Regions from separate parts of the Corynebacterium sp. P3-F1 genome, predicted to be linked through region 2. Evidence: riboswitches for the same ligand, from Rfam matches in the RefSeq annotation. Region 2 holds a riboswitch; the other holds the start of a gene.
What was found. A riboswitch is a leader RNA that binds a small molecule or an ion and turns the genes downstream of it on or off. The one in region 2 is predicted to bind cyclic di-AMP.
Positions count from the first base shown of each region.

Region 1: linked by a shared signal. The riboswitch ahead of QYQ98_RS02945 (C40 family peptidase) and the one ahead of QYQ98_RS08655 (resuscitation-promoting factor Rpf1 domain-containing protein) in region 2 are both predicted to bind cyclic di-AMP.

Region 1 covers NZ_CP129965.1:632,311-635,707, reverse strand. The annotation lists gene QYQ98_RS02950 (cytochrome bc complex cytochrome b subunit) at 1-981, shown strand, start outside; cyclic di-AMP (ydaO/yuaA leader) riboswitch at 1,352-1,522, shown strand; gene QYQ98_RS02945 (C40 family peptidase) at 1,534-2,280, shown strand; gene QYQ98_RS02940 (C40 family peptidase) at 2,517-3,397, shown strand, end outside.
Region 2 covers NZ_CP129965.1:1,825,638-1,829,034, reverse strand. The annotation lists gene QYQ98_RS08670 (glutaminyl-peptide cyclotransferase) at 1-352, shown strand, start outside; gene QYQ98_RS08665 (DUF2771 domain-containing protein) at 389-910, shown strand; gene QYQ98_RS08660 (cold-shock protein) at 932-1,315, opposite strand; cyclic di-AMP (ydaO/yuaA leader) riboswitch at 1,630-1,803, shown strand; gene QYQ98_RS08655 (resuscitation-promoting factor Rpf1 domain-containing protein) at 1,810-2,508, shown strand; gene QYQ98_RS08650 (YeeE/YedE thiosulfate transporter family protein) at 2,578-3,397, opposite strand, start outside.

The DNA of each region.
Region 1 (3,397 bases), 920 kb from region 2:
GCGCACCTGCTGCTCGTCTGGTTCCAGAAGCACACCCAGTTCCCCGGGCCGGGTCGCTCCGAGAACAACGTCGTGGGTATCCGCATTATGCCGGTCTTCGCTGTGAAGGCAGTCGGCTTCGGTCTCCTGGTCTTCGGTGTCCTGGCTCTCATGGCAGGTCTCACCACCATCAACGCCATCTGGAATATCGGCCCGTACAACCCGTCGCAGGTCTCCGCTGGTTCCCAGCCGGATATTTACATGCTCTGGACTGACGGTGCCGCACGTGTCATGCCGGCGTGGGAGCTTTACTTGGGCAACTACACCATCCCGGGCGTGTTCTGGGTTGCGCTGCTCGCCGGCCTCATGGTTGTTCTGCTGCTGACCTACCCGTTCATCGAGAAGAAGGTGACGGGCGACGATGCCCACCACAACCTGTTGCAGCGTCCGCGCGATGTACCGGTTCGCACCGGTATCGGCGTGATGGCTCTGGTCTTCTTCCTGCTGCTGACGCTGTCCGGTGGTAACGACCTGTTTGCTTACCACTTCCAGATCTCGCTCAACGCGATGACCTGGGTCGGTCGTATCGGCCTGATCGTACTGCCGCCGTTGGCTTACTTCATCACCTACCGTATTTGCGTCGGTCTGCAACGCAGTGACCGCGAGGTTCTTGAGCATGGTCTGGAGACCGGCGTGATCAAGAAGCTGCCGAACGGTGCGTTCGTTGGCGTCCACCAGCCGCTCGGGCCGGTCGACGACCACGGTCACCAGCTGCCACTCGAGTACGCGGGTGCCCGCGTGCCGAAGCAAATGAACGAGCTCGGTTATGCCGACTCTGAGACCTCCGGAGTCTTTTCGCCAGATGATCCGTCGATCACAGCGAAGCGCAATGAGATTAAGCGCGCTAACCACCACGAAGAGGTGGAGACCCTCCGTGCCCTCGAGGCCGAGAAGGAGCTCTCCGACCGCGACGCTGGTGCCTCGGTGCGCAAGCGCAAATAGGACGCGCTAGTAAGCGTCTAGCCTCCTCCCTCGCGCTCCACGTCAACACCGTGGGGTAGGGAGGAGGTTTCGTCTTTTATAGCGTTTGAGTAACGGTGTGGCGAGCGTCACAAAAGAGTTTCTGGATGCAAGTGGTCGCTTGAACGGCGTTGGGTCTTCAGGTGAAGAAATTGTAAAACTGCAGCGTAGCGTAACTGCGTCTTGCGAATTCCCGGAAGCTGGGATGCGCCTGTGAGCGGCGACCGGTCCCGCAGACCACTAAAATCAGAAAATTACGAATTGATAACGGGCGCGCCGCTAGACAACATCCGTATCCATTTCGTAACCTATTCGAGACCTTGCGACCGCAGAGGCGCAAGCGATAAGACATCTGAACACTAAGCCGAATTCCGTCTCAGACCGAAAAGGGATGGAAGCCGGGGAACCGACACAACACCTGGGGTGAATGGAAGCAAGGGGCGTTGAAAGCGCTGGAGCTTCCCAAGGTGATTTCCTGCATCGAACCCGACAGCTAACCCGGTAGGCGTCACTGGAACATATTGGAGATTGTCCATGGCTAAGCACCGCCGTCAGAACGCGTCTGCAAAGCGCAGCATCGCTACCGCCTCCGCGATCCTCGCGGGTGCGACCCTCATTGCACCGACCACCGCTAACGCCGCGCAGGTGAAAGTTCCCAACTCGGGAATCGCTACTGAGATCCCGGGGATTGAGAATGTTCCGGGGATTGCTAATGTTCCGGGTATTGACCAGTGGATCCCGTCCCTGGCCGGTAAGGGCGACCAGAGTGCTGATGTTCGCGCCGCCATCGCCGCTGTCAAGAACGTGCCGGGAATCACGAACGTGCCGGGCTTCAATGACTGGATCAACGGCGTCGAGGCTCAGTACGCGCCGGCCGCTAAGGCCGAGTACCGCGCTGTGAATAAGCCTGCTGCTCCGGCCCCGGCTCCGAAGCAGTCCCAGGGCGACCGTATTGTGTCCATTGCTAAGTCCAAGATCGGCTCCCCGTACGTCTACGGTGCTGCTGGCCCGAACGCATTCGACTGCTCCGGTTTCACCTCCTGGGTCCACGCTCAGGTTGGTAAGCAGATTCCGCGCACCTCCGGTGCACAGGCATCCGCCGGCCGTAAGGTCGCGATTTCCGATTTGCAGCCGGGCGATGTCGTCGTCTACTACAGCGGTGCCTCCCACGTTGCCATCTACGCGGGTAACGGTCAGATCATTGACGCGCTGAACTCCGGCACCCCGGTGGGCTACCGCCCGCTGAACTACATGCCGATTCACTCGGCTGTCCGGTTCTAAGAGGCAATTCAGCGCTCTCGTCCGGCCGCATTTCCCGTGTTAAGTCTAAGCGGGGAATGCGGCCGGTTTCGCACTTTTTGGCCACTCCAGTCACATCAGGGATCACTGGAAACTTTCTTCCGCGAGTGTTTGACCAGTGGCGAGCGACCGATTAACTTTGTTACAAGTTTGTAACCCTCATCTTTTCTGCGGCCCAGTTTATGGGCTCTTCTCTGTTTCTGAAAGAGGTTTTCCAGATGGGTAAGCACCGCGCATCCACTCGTTCATCCACTCGTTTTGGCTTCCGCACCGTCCTTGCTTCCGCTGGTATGGCAGCTGTCGTCACTGCATCTGGTGTTCCGGTGCCAGCTCAGGCGGATGAAGTCGAAGAGTTGATCAAGCAGATGAGCGCGACGTCGGACAAAGCCACTGCGAAAGCCGAAGAGGTCAAGCAGATTGAGGCAGACATCGAGAGGGGCGAGCGTGAGGTCGCCGCGTTGAAGAAAACGGCGGAGGTCGCACAGCGTGATGCCCGCAAGGCTGCGACGGCTCAGGACGGTGCCCAAGGCGAAGTGAACAACCACGCCAGGGCTCAATACCGCAACCTGTCCAACGACGCGAACGTCAATGCTCTTGAATCGGCGAACCCTCAAGAGGCGATCGACCGCGCAGCGTACTTGGGTTCGTTGTCCCGTTCGGCCCAGCGGACTTTGAATGAGTCACAGCGGTTGAATAAGGAAGCTGCGCAGCGCGCAACAGACGCGAACATTGCTGTCGCCGTGGCCAATTACCGTCAGGCGGAACTCGAGGGCAAACGAAAGAAGCTCGACAGTGAGCGCCGCGAGCTCGAGGACAGGGTCAAGGATGTTGAACAGCGGGTGGATGCCTTCACTCCTGAGCAGCGTTCGCGGTGGGAGTCCAAGAACGGTCCTGTGAGCTTGAACGTTCCGCCTTCGGCCACAGCGAACGGTGTGGTCGGAGCCGCGTTGTCGAAGATCGGTTCCCCGTATGGCTGGGGTGCGGCCGGTCCGAATCAGTTCGATTGCTCGGGGCTGATGTACTGGGCGTACGCCCAGAATGGTAAGTCCATTCCGCGTACGTCCCAGGCGCAGCTGGCGGGTGGCACGCCAGTGTCGAT
Region 2 (3,397 bases):
CTTTTCCGACGGCAGCGCCGAATTGCGCCGCATGGATCCGGGCACCCTCGCCGAGCGGGAGCGCTTTACTGTGAGCTACGAGGGACAGCCGGTCTCCGGGCTCAACGAACTAGAGTGCGTTGGCGACGACATTTACGCGAACATCTTCACCACCACCGACATCGTGCGCATCGACGCAGAGACAGGACGCGTCGAGGCGCTTATCGACGCGTCCGTGCTCCCCAACAACGCCTCCCCCGACCCCAACAATGTTCTCAACGGCATTGCCCACATCCCCGATAGCGACGGCGAGTTCTTCCTGACCGGCAAGCGGTGGCCCGACCTCTACCGGGTCACCTTCGAACCGAAGTAGACCCCCTACCCCACTGCACCGTTAGACTTCGTAGTCATGGTCAAAGGCAAGGCAGCAAAATCGAATACCGCACTCACGGTGGCACTGATCGCGATCGCAGTGACCGCCATCGTCGCCGGCCTGTACTTCTTCTTGAACTGGCAGGAAAACCGGCCCGCCACGCCGCCGGACCAGCTCGAAGCCACGGCAACGGCAGGCGACTCCGATGTCGCTTCGACACCGTTCAGCGTGTGCGAATTCGGCGCCGAATGCCCGGAAGGGGACGTTGCGCGTATCGACGCTTCTGGTGCCGAGTCCGTCCGGATCACCGTACCGCGTGAGGTAGCGCAACAGCAGTGGTCCGTGTTGAGCATTTACGACGACCCGGCAGCGAACTCGGAGCGCACATTCACACCGGGTGAAGCCAGCGATGTCGACATCCCCCTGACCACCGATAATGACGGCAACGACGCCAACCTCGTGGTCATCGAGGTCTCCGCCTTACTCGTCGGCAAGGACAACAACAACGAAGAAACCCCCGTCGTCACCACATGGGCGTTCACGACGGAGGCTAGCTAAGGCAGGTAACACCCAGGTCGTTTAGACGTCCAGTTCCTTGGCCACAGCGCGGAGGATCTCAGCAATCTGGCGCGACTCCTTGCGCTCCGGGTAACGCCCCGCGTCAAGCGCGGGCTGCACCTGGGTCTCCAGCATCGACATGACGTCGGCGAGCATGCTTGCAAGCTCTTCCGGCTTGCGGCGGTGTGCCGCACGGCGCCGCGGCTCGTCGAGCACCTTCACCCGCAGCGCCTGCGGCCCGCGGCGTCCGGCTGCGAAGTCGAATTCGATCCGCTGACCGGGGAAGAGCTCGTCGACACCGCCAGGTAGGACGTTCTTTCCCACATACACGTCCTCATCCCCCGGGTTGGAGGCGAAGCCGAAGCCCTTCTCGGCATCGAACCACTTCACTTTTCCTACTGGCATGCGCGATCACCACCGATGGTCGAAAGAATTCAAAGAGAACAGTGTAGCGCCCCGCGGACCGAGCGCCTAGCCCCGGGCCCGCTACACACCGACATCACTCGGTGTGTCCCACGTCACTCAGTTGGCTTTTTCGCAGGTGAGACCCGCACTTCTCACACACTGAAATGCCCCACCATTCACATGCATCACAAAACGTTCCAGGAAAGTGACTCAATCGTTATAAACAGATACAGTCTTGGACATGCCCCGACAACGGGCGTGACCTTCAAGAGCTGCCAGCCACGTTCAGTTTTGTCCGGCTGGCACGAGAAATCAGTACAGAAGTACCCACATATAAAGGACAAAAGCGGGGGACCCACCCGCACGCGGCCAACGTGCATCGCGGAGCGATCCGCTCGGGGTGAAGCCGCCACCGGCGGCCAGGCGTCCATGACACCTCAGCCTGAACCCGACAGCTCACCTCGCAGACGTACAACAAGAGAGGAAACACCCGCATGGGACGTCACAGCAAGCAGACTCGTAATTTCAGCGCGAAGGCCGTGGCCGGCGCTACCGCCGCACTGGCAACCACCGCACTGGTCAACCCGATGGCTTCCGCGGCCCCGGATTCCGACTGGGACCGCCTGGCCCAATGCGAGGCCGGCGGCAACTGGCACATCAACACCGGTAACGGTTACTACGGTGGCCTGCAGTTCAGCGCCGGCACCTGGCGCGCGCACGGCGGCGGGGAATTCGCGCCGCTTCCGCACCAGGCCACCCGCGAGCAGCAGATCGCTGTCGCCGAGCGCACTCTCGCCGCCCAGGGCTGGGGCGCGTGGCCGGCCTGCTCCGCACGTCTGGGCCTGAACTCGGCCCCGACCCCGCGCAATGTCTCCGCTGGCGCACCGGCGGCGCCGAAGCCGGCGGCGCCGAAGCCCGCTGCACCGAAGCCCGCTGCACCGAAGAGCACCGAGCTTGAGGTCGACGCTGCATACGCCTCCATCACCCGCGAGCTGAGCAACCGCGGCATCGCGGTTCCGGCGCAGGTGACCGCCACCTACAAGGCCAACCGTAACGACTACAACGCGTTCTACCTGGCCAACAAGGGCCTGATCGACTCTATCCTCGCCGGCGATGCACAGGCTATCTCCGCTGCGATCGGCGCCAACGCCAACAATTACGTCGAAGGGCTCAAGAAGCAGTACCTCGGCTAATCGCCTCTGAAGCCACAAAAAGGGCGCTCACCCCACGATCGGGTTGAGCGCCCTTTAATCATGCGGCGGTCACTTCACTACGGTGATCTGCCACCCCGCATTCTGGTTCTGCACGAAATCCTTCACACCGTGGCCGTTGTCAGCGGCCCACTGCGGAATAGACTCCGTCGCCTGGGTGCAGTCGAAGTCGATCACCAGCTCCTCCCCCGGCTCCAGCTCCGCCATCGCTTCCTTCGCCTCAATGAGCGGGAACGGACAGACAGCACCGAGAGTGTCCAGAGCGTAACGGCCGTTGCCCAGTGGGCGCGCCTTTGTCGTTTGCTTCGGCTTAGTCTTCAACCCAACCCCGCCCGATGCGGCAACGATATTGAACTGGGGCGCAGCCTCGGCGCCCTGGCCGAAACCAGCGGTCTGCGGTTGACTGATGGACTCATCGGTCGTGTACACCCCAGCATGATCGGCGGTCTGCTTCGCGCCAGACGGCTTGAGCCACAGCTTCGCGCCGACGTAGACGCCGAGGGCGATGAAAGCAGTAGCCACCCAGCCTTGATAGCTGAACAGGGAGGTCTGCACCATGCCGTTTCCGACCGTGCAGCCGCCGGCGAGAGATGCACCGACACCCATACCGATGCCGCCGATGATGGCCCGCACAGTTGTGCGGCCGTCCGGAACACGGATGCGGAACTCGCCAGATACCTTCGCGGCGATGTAGGAGCCAACCAGGATGCCGAGAACAAGCAGAGTGCCCCAGTTGAGGTACTTGCCTTCACCGGTGGTGATGTAGCCCATCAGGTGCGCCGACGGTGTGGTGATGCCCAGGCCGTCGTTGCGTCCGCTCGCAGCGGACAGCGGCCACGCCACAACACCGAGCAGGCCGATGACGGCACCG